2 regions of the Streptomyces sp. NPDC054961 genome follow, and region 2 is predicted to be linked to the other one. Evidence: riboswitches for the same ligand, from Rfam matches in the RefSeq annotation. Region 2 holds a riboswitch; the other holds the start of a gene.
The links. Region 2 has a riboswitch for ZMP and ZTP ahead of ACWF9Z_RS13145 (serine hydroxymethyltransferase). Riboswitches for the same ligand answer to the same signal wherever they lie in the genome.

Region 1 (5,787 bases), on a different contig from region 2:
GCCTGGGACCTCGCGACCTCGCAGGACATCCTGTACCCGGGGGCCACCGGCATGAAGCCCCGCCCCGGCGCGGGGCTCCTCAACGGGTACGTCGACCGGCTGATGACGGGCGCCACCACCAAGGAATCGCTCACCGCCGCCCTCCTCCAGGTCATCACCATGAACCGGGCGCCGACGTACTGGGTGCGCCCGGGCGTGGTGTGGGAGGTGCTGCGGGCCTCCGCGCGGGGCGCGCTGAAGGCGGCGCCGCTGACCTCGGCCGAGCGTGCCGTCGCGGGCCTCGACCAGGCCGGCCCGACCGCGCCCGCGCCGACCGCACCGGCGGCGACCGCGAGAGCCGAGGGGGCCGACACCGCCGCCACCGCCGCGGCCACCACCGCCGGCACGGCCGCCGCCGTCGTCGACAGCTCCGGACCCGCCGACCCCGTCGGACAGGCCCGATGATCGAAAGCCTCGTCCTCTACGTGCCGGGCGTGGTGATCGCCACGGCACTCCTCGTCAAGGCGCCGACGTTACGAAGGGGCTGGGACCAGCCCCTCATGCGCGCCGTCTGCACCCTCCTCGTCGTGGGCTCGCTCGCCGTGTTCCTCTCGGCGCCCCCGACCATCGTCGCCGTCAACAGGATGACCGGCGTCGTCAACTTCTCCGCTCCCCTCGTGTACAGCATGCTCACGGCCTTCTCCGGCGCCTGCATCGTGCTGATCCTGCACTGGAGCGGCCCCCCGACCCCGGCCGTGCACCGGGCCACCCGTCTGACGGTGGTCGCGTACGGCGCCGTGACGGTGGCGATCGTCGTCCTGTTCGCCCTGGGCGACGCGCCGGACGAACGGCTGCGGGACATGGACACGTACTACGCCAACACGCCCTGGCTGCGCGAGATGATCGTCTGCTACCTGACGGCGCACACCGTGGGCAGCACCGCGCTCACGGTGCTGTGCTGGAAGTGGCTCCGCCGCCTGGACCCCTCGATGTGGCCGCTGCGGACCGGACTCGCGCTGCTCATGTCCGGCGGAGTGCTCGACCTGGCCTTCCTCCTCGTGAAGTGGACGGCGATGGCCGCGTGCTGGAGCGGAGGGGACCTGGACTACCTGTCCACGAACGTGGCGCCGCCGCTGGGCGCCGCCGCGGCCCTGCTGGTGGGCTGCGGGTTCATCGTGCCCCTGGTCGGCGGATCGGCGCCGTGGCGGGACTACAGCCGCTACCGGCGGCTGCGGCCGCTCTGGGCGGCTCTGCGCGGGTTCTCCCCCTGCGGGGTGCGGCCCGTGCCGCTGACCTGGTGGTCACCGGTGGGGATCCGGCTGATCCATCGCGAATCCGTGATCGACGACGGGATCCTGGCCCTCGTGTACTGGTTCGACCCGGCCGTGCGCGAAGAGGCGTACGGGGCCGCGCGCGCCCAGGGACGGCCCGAGGAGCAGGCCGCGCTGGTGGCGGACGCGGCCATGCTCGCGGCGGCCTGCCAGCGCCGGGCGGCGTCGGAGCGGGCCGGCGCCCGCCCGGACGGCTCCGGGCCCGGCGGCGAGCACCCGTACCGCCTGGGCTCCCGGCCCCTGACCGAACTCGCGCGCGAGTTCCAGGCCTCCCCGATCGTGGCCGCGGCCCGCCACCGGGCCACCGGGGCCTGAGAGAGCCCCTCCACCACCCCTGCGGGGCCCTGGGACGCCCCGTACGGCCCTTTCGGGACCCGGTCGCACCCTTGGGGCCTCGTACCGCCCCGCAGGCCCTCCAGGCCGGCCCGGAGGGCCTGCGGACGCGGGACGCCCCGGGCCCGAAGGCCCGGGGCGTCGCGCCGTGCGGGAGGGGTGCGGCGGCCGGGTCAGAGGTCCGCGAGCGCCAGACCGGCCTGCGCGGCGGCGGCCTGGACGGTCTGCTCCAGCAGCACCGCGATGGTCATCGGGCCGACGCCGCCGGGCACGGGGGTGATCAGCGAGGCGCGGGCGGCGGCCGACTCGAAGTGGACGTCGCCGACGTTGCCCTCGTTGTAGCCGGCGTCCAGGACGACCGCACCCGGCTTGATGTCCTCGCCCCGGATGAACTCGGCCTTGCCGACGGCGGCGACCAGCACGTCCGCCTGGCGCACGAGGGCCGGCAGGTCCACGGTGCGGGAGTGGCAGTAGGTGACGGTGGCGTTCTGCTCCAGCAGCAGCATCCCGGCGGGCTTGCCCAGGATGGCACTGCGGCCGACGACCACGGCGTGCTTGCCGGTCAGGTCCACGTCGTAGGCGGCGAGGAGGCGCATGATGCCGCCGGGGGTGCAGGAGACGAAGCCGGGCAGTCCGAAGCCCATGGCGGCGAAGGAGTGCATGGTGACCCCGTCGACGTCCTTGCCGGGGGCGATGGCCTCGAAGGCGGCGCGCTCGTCGATGTGGTGCGGAACGGGGTGCTGGAGCAGGATGCCGCTGATCTCCGGGTCCTCGGAGAGCGCGGTCAGGGTGGCGACGAGCTCCTCGGTGGTCGTCGCGGCGGGCAGCTCCACGTGGCGGGAGGTGATCCCGGCCTTGGCGCAGCGGTTCTGCTTCATGCGCACGTACGTGACGGAGGCGGGGTCCTCGCCGACCAGCACGGTGGCGAGACAGGGCGCGGTGCCGGTGCGCTCGGTGATCCGCGCCGCGTAGGCGGCGGTCTGCTCCGAGATGCGGCGGGCGAGGGCGGTGCCGTCCATCAGCTCGGCGGTGCGGGCCGGCTGTTCGGTCTGGGCAGTCGTCATGGGGTCTCCTGAGCGTCGCTGCGGGATCGCGGTTCGCCCAGGCGCGCGGCAGTCGACGTACGGGAGCACGCCGGGCCGCTCCCCGGTGGTGATCCACCCGAACGCCAGTCACGGCCCGCCGCCCAGTGTAGGCGACCGCCCTGCCGACCCGGCGGGGCCCCCGGCGGCTCCCGGCGGCCCCGGCGCCCGGCAATCCGGTGGATGAGCCGCTCCCGGCCTGGGACGATCGGGGGATGACGCCCACCTTCGACCATCTCGTCGCGGAAGCGGAAGCCGTGTCCGTGGACGGCTGGGACTTCTCCTGGCTCGACGGCCGCGCGCGCGAGCAGCGCCCCTCCTGGGGCTACCAGCGGCTCCTGGGACAGCGCCTGTCCGGCGTCCGGGCCGCCCTCGACATCCAGACGGGCGGCGGCGAGGTGCTCGCCGGGGCCGGTCCCCTGCCCCCGCTGATGGTGGCCACCGAGTCCTGGCCGCCGAACATCGACAAGGCGACCCGGCTGCTGCACCCGCTCGGCGCGGTGGTGGTCTCGGACTCCGACGAGCCGCCGCTGCCGTTCGGCGACGAGGCCTTCGACCTCGTCGTCAGCCGGCACCCGGTGACGATCTGGTGGGAGGAGATCGCGCGGGTCCTGCGGCCCGGCGGTACGTACTTCTCCCAGCAGGTCGGTCCGGCGAGCGTCTTCGAGCTGGTCGAGTACTTCCTGGGCCCGCAGCCGGAGGAGGTCCGGCGCGGCCGGCACCCCGACGACGCGGTCGCCGATGCCACGCGGGCCGGCCTGGAGGTGGTCGACTTGCGGGCGGAGCGGCTCCGGACGGAGTTCTACGACATCGGAGCCGTGATCTACTTTCTACGGAAGGTGATCTGGATGGTGCCCGGCTTCACGGTCGGGCAGTACCGGGACCGGTTGCGCGAGCTGCACGAACAGATCGAACGCGAAGGCCCGTTCGTCGCGCACACCGCCCGATTCCTCATCGAGGCCCGCAGAACGGGCTGACAAGAAGGGCGGACGCAGCCACCGCAGATCGGTTGCCCGGTCACAGCGTGGCGCAGGTCACTCAATTCAGCGCGTAACGAATCTACTCGGGCGTGCGATGAACCGACAGGTGTCCTCGTGCGGCTCGGAATACAGACCCCCCTCGGGTCTGTTTCCCGAGTTCGCGCGAAGATGTCCCGCCACCCCCTTATATCTGTTCGCAACGAGAGGCTCCTTGTGTCGCTCAGCCCGTCCCGTACGTTCCCCACGGAGATCGCCGAATCCGAGGCCCTGGTCGCGCTTGTCGAGCGTGGCCGCGAGCAGGGTCACATCAACGGTGATGACGTGCGCCAGGCCTTCGAGGCCGGCCGCATCCCGGTGGACCAGTGGAAGCGGGTCCTGCGCAGCCTGAACCAGGTCCTGGACGAGGAGGGTGTCGCGCTGCACGTCAGCGCCGCGCCCGCCACGAAGGCTGCCGCCAAGAAGCCGCGCAAGGCGGCCGCTGCCCCGGCTCGCGCCGTCACCAAGAAGGCCGCTGCCGCGCCCCGCCCCATCGGCGCGCGCAAGACGGCCGCCACGGCCACCGCCGCGGCGATATCCGACCCGTCGGCCTCCGGGACCGAGGAGGAGGCGGCGGCCGAGGCCGCCGCCGCGCCGAAGAAGCGGACGGTCAAGAAGACCGCCGCGAAGAAGACGGCCGTGAAGAAGACGGCCGCGCCGAAGAAGGGCGCCAAGGACGGCGACGAAGACGCCGCCCCCGCCGCCGAGGGCGAGGACTGGGCCGCCGAGGACCTCGACGACGACGCCGAGAAGGAGACGCCCAAGACGGGCGGCAGCGCGGGCTTCGTCCTGTCCGACGACGACGAGGACGACGCCCCGGCGCAGACCGTCATGGTCGCCGGCGCCACCGCCGACCCCGTCAAGGACTACCTGAAGCTGATCGGCAAGGTGCCGCTGCTCAACGCCGAGCAGGAGGTCGAGCTCGCCAAGCGCATCGAGGCGGGTCTCTTCTCCGAGTACAAGCTCGAAGAGGAGGAGGACCACAAGCCCGCGTTCAAGCGCGAGCTCGAGATCCTCGTCGAGGACGGCCGCCGCGCGAAGAACCACCTGCTGGAGGCCAACCTCCGCCTCGTGGTCTCCCTCGCCAAGCGCTACACCGGCCGCGGCATGCTCTTCCTGGACCTGATCCAGGAGGGCAACGTCGGCCTGATCCGCGCCGTGGAGAAGTTCGACTACACCAAGGGCTTCAAGTTCTCCACGTACGCGACCTGGTGGATCCGTCAGGCGATCACGCGCGCCATGGCCGACCAGTCGCGCACCATCCGCATCCCCGTCCACATGGTCGAGATCATCAACAAGCTGGCCCGTGTCCAGCGCCAGATGCTCCAGGACCTCGGCCGGGAGCCCACTCCGGAGGAGCTGGGCAAGGAACTCGACATGACCCCCGAGAAGGTCATCGAGGTCCAGAAGTACGGCCGCGAGCCGATCTCCCTGCACACCCCGCTGGGTGAGGAGGGCGACAGCGAGTTCGGTGACCTCATCGAGGACTCCGAGGCGGTCGTGCCGGCCGACGCGGTCTCCTTCACCTTCCTCCAGGAGCAGCTCCAGTCGATCCTGGGCACGCTCTCGGAGCGCGAAGCGGGCGTGGTCTCCATGCGCTACGGCCTCAACGACGGCCAGCCGAAGACCCTCGACGAGATCGGCCGCGTGTACGGGGTCACCCGTGAGCGCATCCGCCAGATCGAGTCGAAGACCATGTCCAAGCTCCGTCACCCGTCGCGTTCGCAGGTGCTGCGCGACTACCTCGACTAAACCGGGGTCCGCGCCCTCAGGCCAGTCGGAAGACCGGCCCCCGGGGCGTGAACGGCAGGCAGGCGCCCTGCGGAACCAGGAAGGCGTGCTCGCGCCGGATCCGCAGGGTGTCGGTCCACCCGTCCGTGATCACCAGCACCGGGGCCCCGGGCGGGAAGTCCTCCGCCCTCAGCAGCAGGTCGATGCCCGGCTGCAGCACGGTCCCGCCCCCGCCCCGGATCTTCACCCGGCCCGCGATCTCGGTGGGGGGCAGATAGCCCGCGTCGTACGGCGCCGCGTCACAGAACACGACGC
Region 2 (5,787 bases):
TCGGCGGCACGAGGGTGACGTGCGTGGGAATCCCGTGCGCGGCGGCGTCCCCGAAGCCGGCGCGCAGCTGCTGGAGGCTGCTGCCGTACGGCTCCGGGACCGCGATCGAAACGCCGAGCGTTACGGTCCCCACGTATCTCTCCTCCGCCTTGGTCCTGTGCGTCGTCCGTGCGCGGCTCGTGTGCCGAACAGGTGCTGCCGACCCAGTGTGGCGGCAGCACCCCCCGATTCGCCAGGGCCCTCTTCCTCTTCGGTCCCCGTCAGTGCTTCGCGGGCAGGAAACCGAGGCGGTCGTACGCCTGTGCCAGGGTCTCCGCGGCCACCGCCCGGGCCTTCTCCGCGCCCTTGGCCAGCAGGGAATCCAGGGTTTCGGGGTCGTCCAGGTACTCCTGGGTGCGCTGCTTGAAGGGTGTGACGAAATCGACCATCACGCCGGCCAGATCGGTCTTGAGCGCGCCGTAGCCCTTGCCCTCGTACGCGGCCTCGAGCGCGGCCACCGACTCGCCCGTGAGGGTGGAGTAGATCGTGAGCAGATTGCTGACGCCGGGCTTGTTCACGGCGTCGAAACGGATCACGGCCTCGGTGTCCGTGACGGCGCTCTTGATCTTCTTCTCGGTGGCCTTGGGCTCGTCGAGGAGGTTGATCAGGCCCTTGGGGGAGGACGCCGACTTCGACATCTTGATCGCCGGGTCCTGGAGGTCGTAGATCTTCGCGACCTCCTTGACGATGTGCGCCGCCGGGAGGGTGAACGTCTTGCCGAAGCGCTGGTTGAAGCGCTCGGCGAGGTCGCGGGTCAGCTCGATGTGCTGGCGCTGGTCCTCGCCGACCGGGACGGCGTCGGCCTGGTAGAGCAGGATGTCGGCGACCTGGAGGATCGGGTACGTGAACAGGCCGACGGTGGCGTTTCCGGCGCCCTGCTTGGCGGACTTGTCCTTGAACTGGGTCATCCGGCTGGCCTCGCCGAAGCCGGTGATGCAGTTCATGACCCAGCCGAGCTGCGCGTGCTCGGGCACGTGGCTCTGGATGAAGAGCGTGCAGCGCTCGGGGTCCAGGCCGGCGGCGAGCAGCTGCGCGGCGGAGAGCCGGGTGTTCGCCCGGAGTTCCTTCGGATCCTGCGGCATGGTGATCGCGTGCAGGTCGACGACCATGTAGAAGGCGTCGTGCGTCTCCTGCAGGGCGACGTACTGACGGATGGCTCCGAGGTAGTTCCCGAGGTGGAACGAACCGGAGGTGGGCTGAATGCCGGAGAGCGCGCGAGGACGATCAGAAGCCATGGGTTCATTCTCTCAGGTGGACCGGCCGGGTCCGGCCCGGCGCTGGCCGGAACCGGGCGGGTCGTCGGGACCCGGAGCCCCGGGGCACGGGCGATCACTGTGCGTACTCGCCCGTAACCGGTCGGCTTGATCTTGCCCGGAGCGAGCGACCGATTTCCCCCCGCCGGAGGGCCGGATCCGGCCCTCCGGCGTCCCCCGCGGGTTACGACAGCGGGAGACCCGGGGCCGGGAAGGCGGCCATCAGGTCCTCGACCTCGGAGCGGACGGCGGCCAGCGCGGGCTCGTCCGACGCCGCGGCGGCGGACACCGCGCGGGCGATCCAGTCGGCGACCACCGGCATGTGGGCCCGGGTGAGGCCCCGCGAGGTCAGCGACGGCGTGCCGATCCGGATGCCCGACGGGTCGAACGGCTTGCGCGGGTCGAACGGCACCGTGTTGTAGTTCACGACGATGCCCGCCCGGTCCAGCGCCTTCGCGGCGACCTTGCCCGGCACGTCCTTGCCCGTGAGGTCGATCAGGATCAGGTGGTTGTCCGTACCGCCGGAGACCAGGTCGAAGCCCCGCTCGAGCAGCGCCGCGGCGAGTGCCTTCGCGTTGGCCACGACCGCGTGGGCGTACGAGACGAAGGCGGGCTGCGCCGCCTCGTGCAGCGCCACCGCGATGCCGGCCGTCGTCTGGTTGTGCGGGCCGCCCTGGAGGCCCGGGAAGACCGCCTTGTCGATGGCCTTGGCGTGCTCCTCGCGGCACATCAGCATCGCGCCGCGCGGGCCGCGCAGGGTCTTGTGCGTGGTCGTCGAGATCACGTCCACGTGCCCGGCCGGGGAGGGGTGCGCCCCGCCCGCGATCAGGCCCGCGATGTGCGCCACGTCGGCGACGAGGACCGCGCCGGACTCCTTGGCGATCGACGCGAACGCCTCGAAGTCGATCGTGCGCGGGAGGGCGGTGCCGCCGCAGAAGATCAGCTTGGGGCGCTCGGCCAGCGCGAGGTCCCGTACGGCGTCGTAGTCGATCAGGCCGGAGTCCGCCCGGACGCCGTACTGGACGCCCCGGAACCACGAGCCGGTCGCCGAGACGCCCCAGCCGTGCGTGAGGTGCCCGCCCATCGGCAGGGCCATGCCCATCACGGTGTCGCCGGGCTTCGCGAAGGCCAGGTACACGGCGAGGTTGGCCGGGGAGCCGGAGTACGGCTGGACGTTCGCGTGGTCCACGCCGAACAGGCCCTTCGCCCGCTCGACCGCCAGCGCCTCGATCCGGTCGATGTTCTGCTGGCCCTCGTAGTAGCGGCGGCCCGGGTAGCCCTCGCTGTACTTGTTCTGCAGCACCGTGCCGGAGGCCTCCAGCACGGCGGCGGACACGTAGTTCTCGCTGGGGATCAGCCGCAGGGTCCGCGCCTGCAGGGTTTCCTCGGCGGCGACGAAGGACGCCAGCTCGGGGTCGGTGGCGAGCAGGGCGGGATGGGCGAGGTGGTGGTTCGCGCTCATGGCGGTTCCTCCGGGGTCGATGTCAGATCTCGTCCCCGCGAGGCCCAGGCGAGCGGCCCTGTATGCGGTCGTGCGCGCACGACTCCCCCGGAGTTGGTTCTCCGTACGCCAGTCGCCGTGCGTGCCGCACAGCTTAGCGGGCACGCCACGAAAAAGGTTTCTCCGTCCGGTATACGAGCGAGGATGCACAGTGACGCCACCCTCGTCACAGGCCTTGACGGACGATCGGAGACCCCGTGTCTGCAACTTCTGATGCCATCCGCTCCGCCGACGCGCACAGCGCGCACAACTACCACCCCCTGCCCATCGTGGTCGCCACGGCGGAAGGCGCGTGGATGACCGATGTGGAGGGTCGCCGGTACCTCGACATGCTCGCCGGCTATTCCGCCCTCAACTTCGGCCACGGCAACCGCCGTCTGCTCGACGCCGCCCGCGCCCAGCTGGAGCGGGTCACCCTCACCTCCCGCGCCTTCCACCACGACCGCTTCGCGGACTTCTGCACCGAGCTCGCCGCCTTGTGCGGCAAGGAGGCGGTGCTGCCCATGAACACGGGCGCGGAGGCCGTGGAGACGGCGGTGAAGACCGCCCGCAAGTGGGGGTACGAGGTCAAGGGCGTCCCGGACGGCCACGCCAAGATCGTGGTCGCGGCCGACAACTTCCACGGCCGCACGACGACGATCGTGTCCTTCTCCACGGACCACGAGGCGCGCGACCACTTCGGCCCCTACACCCCCGGGTTCGAGATCGTCCCGTACGGGGACCTCACCGCGCTCGCCGCGGCCGTCACCTCCAACACCGTCGCCGTGCTCCTGGAGCCGATCCAGGGCGAGGCGGGCGTCCTCGTACCGCCCGCCGGATACCTGCGGGGCGTACGGGAGCTGACGCGGGAGCGGAACGTCCTGTTCATGGCGGACGAGATCCAGTCGGGGCTGGGCCGGACCGGCAAGACCTTCGCGTGCGAGCACGAGGAGGTCGTCCCGGACGTGTACATCCTCGGCAAGGCGCTGGGCGGCGGCGTCGTCCCGGTGTCGGCGGTCGTCGCCGACCGCGACGTCCTCGGCGTCTTCAAGCCGGGCGAGCACGGCTCCACCTTCGGCGGGAACCCCCTCGCCTGCGCCGTGGCGCTGGAGGTCATCGCGATGCTCCGCGGCGGCGAGTACCAGCAGCGCGCCACCGAACTCGGCGACCACCTGCACCGGGAGCTGAACCTGCTGGTCGGCGGCGGTGCGGTGACCGCCGTACGCGGCCGCGGGCTGTGGGCGGGCATCGACATCGACCCGGCGCGCGGGACCGGGCGGGAGATCTCCGAGAAGCTGATGGAACTCGGGGTGCTCGTCAAGGACACCCACGGGTCGACGATCCGGATCGCGCCGCCGCTGGTGATCAGCAAGGAGGACCTGGACTGGGGCCTCGACCAGCTCAGGTCGGTCCTCTCGGACGACTAGCCGGCGCGTGGCCGGCCGGCGCGCGGGCCGGCCGGCTGACCGGTGACCGGCTGACCGGCCGGCGGTCAGACGATGACGTGGGGCAGGAAGCGGGCGTACTCGTCCGTGACCGGCCCCGCCGATTCGCGGATGCCGAGCCCCGCCGCCTCGTCCTCGACGACCCACGCGCCGAGCACCACCCGGTTGCCGTCGAAGTCGGGCAGCGGGGCCAGGGCCTGGAAGACGTACGTCTCGTCCGGCTCCGGCGCGAACGGCTCGCCGCCCACCGGGTGCAGGGTGACCCCGGCGCCCTCGCGGCCCAGCAGCGGCTTCGCCACGTAGCCGGTGGTGCCGGCGAGCTCGCGCGGGCCGTCCAGGTAGGCGGGCAGCAGGTTCGGGTGCTCGGGGAAGAGCTCCCACAGGACCGCCAGCAGCGCCTTGTTGGAGAGCAGCATCTTCCACAGCGGCTCGATCCAGGCGGTCGTGCCGGAGCCGCCGCCGAGGTCGTACGTGCCCAGCACCTGCGGGGCGAACTCGTCGGTGACGAGCCATTCCCACGGGTAGAGCTTGAAGCAGGCGCGGATGAAGCCGAGCTTCTCGTCCACGAAGCGTTCCGTCAGGCCGTCCCAGCCGATCCGCTCGACGGACAGCGCCCGCGCGTCGAGGCCGGCCTGCTCGGCCGTCTCGCGCAGGTAGGCGACCGTCATCAGGTCCTCGCCGAGCTCGTCCGTCTCGGAGTGCGCGAAGTGCACCGTGGCGGACGGCAGCAGCTCCGCCTGCCGGCGCCAGGCGTCGACGAGCCGTTCGTGGAGGGAGTTCCACTGGTCGGCGCCGGGAAAACGTTCCTCCATCCAGAACCACTGCGGGCCCGCCGCCTCCACCAGCGAGGTGGGGGTGTCGGCGTTGTACTCCAGCATCTTGGCCGGGCCGCCGCCGCCGTCGTAGTTCAGGTCGAAGCGGCCGTAGAGCGAGGGCTGTTCGGCGCGCCGCCGCCAGGACTCGGCGATCAGCCCGGCGAGCTTCGGATCGGTGATGCCGAGGTCCGCGAAGCGGTCGTGCGCGACGATGTGCTCCGCCGCCGCCAGGCACATGGCGTGGAGCTCCTCGACCACGTTCTCCAGCGCCTCGACCTCGGGCAGCGAGAAGGAGTAGTAGGCGCTCTCGTCCCAGTACGGTCGCAGGGAGTCGTCGGGGTACCGGGTGAGGGGGTAGATCAGCCCCTGCTCCTCGACGGTCTTCTGCCAGTCGGGACGGGGCTCGATGGTGTGCCGCTTCATGGGTGTGCAGTCCCTCGGGTTTCCGGTCAGCCGCCGCTGGAGCCGGAGCTCTTGTGGCCGCCGATGCCGCCGCGGGTGACGGCGGACTTGTCGAAGCTGCCGCCGGACGCCTTGCCGTTCCGCACGGAGCCGCCGTAGTAGTACGTGCCCCGGCCGGAGCCGCCGCCGCTGCTCTTGCAGTACTTGTCGTCCAGTTTGTCGAGCGTGGTCCGGTCGACGCAGCGCCGGTCCGGCTCGTTGCTGTTGCCGCAGGCCACGAGCGTGGCCGCGAGCAGGCCCATGCCGCCGAGCACGACGGCGCCGGACCGCATGCGGCGCTGGTTGGTACTGCT

Region 1: it holds a riboswitch for ZMP and ZTP, as region 2 does, so the genes downstream of both, ACWF9Z_RS15945 (bifunctional 5,10-methylenetetrahydrofolate dehydrogenase/5,10-methenyltetrahydrofolate cyclohydrolase) here and ACWF9Z_RS13145 (serine hydroxymethyltransferase) in region 2, are expected to answer to the same signal.

Annotation. Positions count from the first base shown of each region.
Region 1 covers NZ_JBSGWY010000015.1:23,638-29,424, reverse strand. Annotated here, with positions in the region: gene ACWF9Z_RS15955 (NAD(P)/FAD-dependent oxidoreductase) at 1-444, shown strand, start outside; gene ACWF9Z_RS15950 (MAB_1171c family putative transporter) at 441-1,625, shown strand; gene ACWF9Z_RS15945 (bifunctional 5,10-methylenetetrahydrofolate dehydrogenase/5,10-methenyltetrahydrofolate cyclohydrolase) at 1,817-2,707, opposite strand; ZMP/ZTP riboswitch at 2,736-2,829, opposite strand; gene ACWF9Z_RS15940 (class I SAM-dependent methyltransferase) at 2,941-3,702, shown strand; gene ACWF9Z_RS15935 (RNA polymerase sigma factor) at 3,874-5,493, shown strand; gene ACWF9Z_RS15930 (vWA domain-containing protein) at 5,510-5,787, opposite strand, start outside.
Region 2 covers NZ_JBSGWY010000011.1:32,428-38,214, reverse strand. Annotated here, with positions in the region: gene ACWF9Z_RS13155 (2'-5' RNA ligase family protein) at 1-133, opposite strand, end outside; gene trpS (tryptophan--tRNA ligase) at 261-1,274, opposite strand; gene ACWF9Z_RS13145 (serine hydroxymethyltransferase) at 1,477-2,754, opposite strand; ZMP/ZTP riboswitch at 2,790-2,880, opposite strand; gene rocD (ornithine--oxo-acid transaminase) at 2,991-4,199, shown strand; gene ACWF9Z_RS13135 (glutathionylspermidine synthase family protein) at 4,265-5,455, opposite strand; gene ACWF9Z_RS13130 (hypothetical protein) at 5,482-5,787, opposite strand, start outside.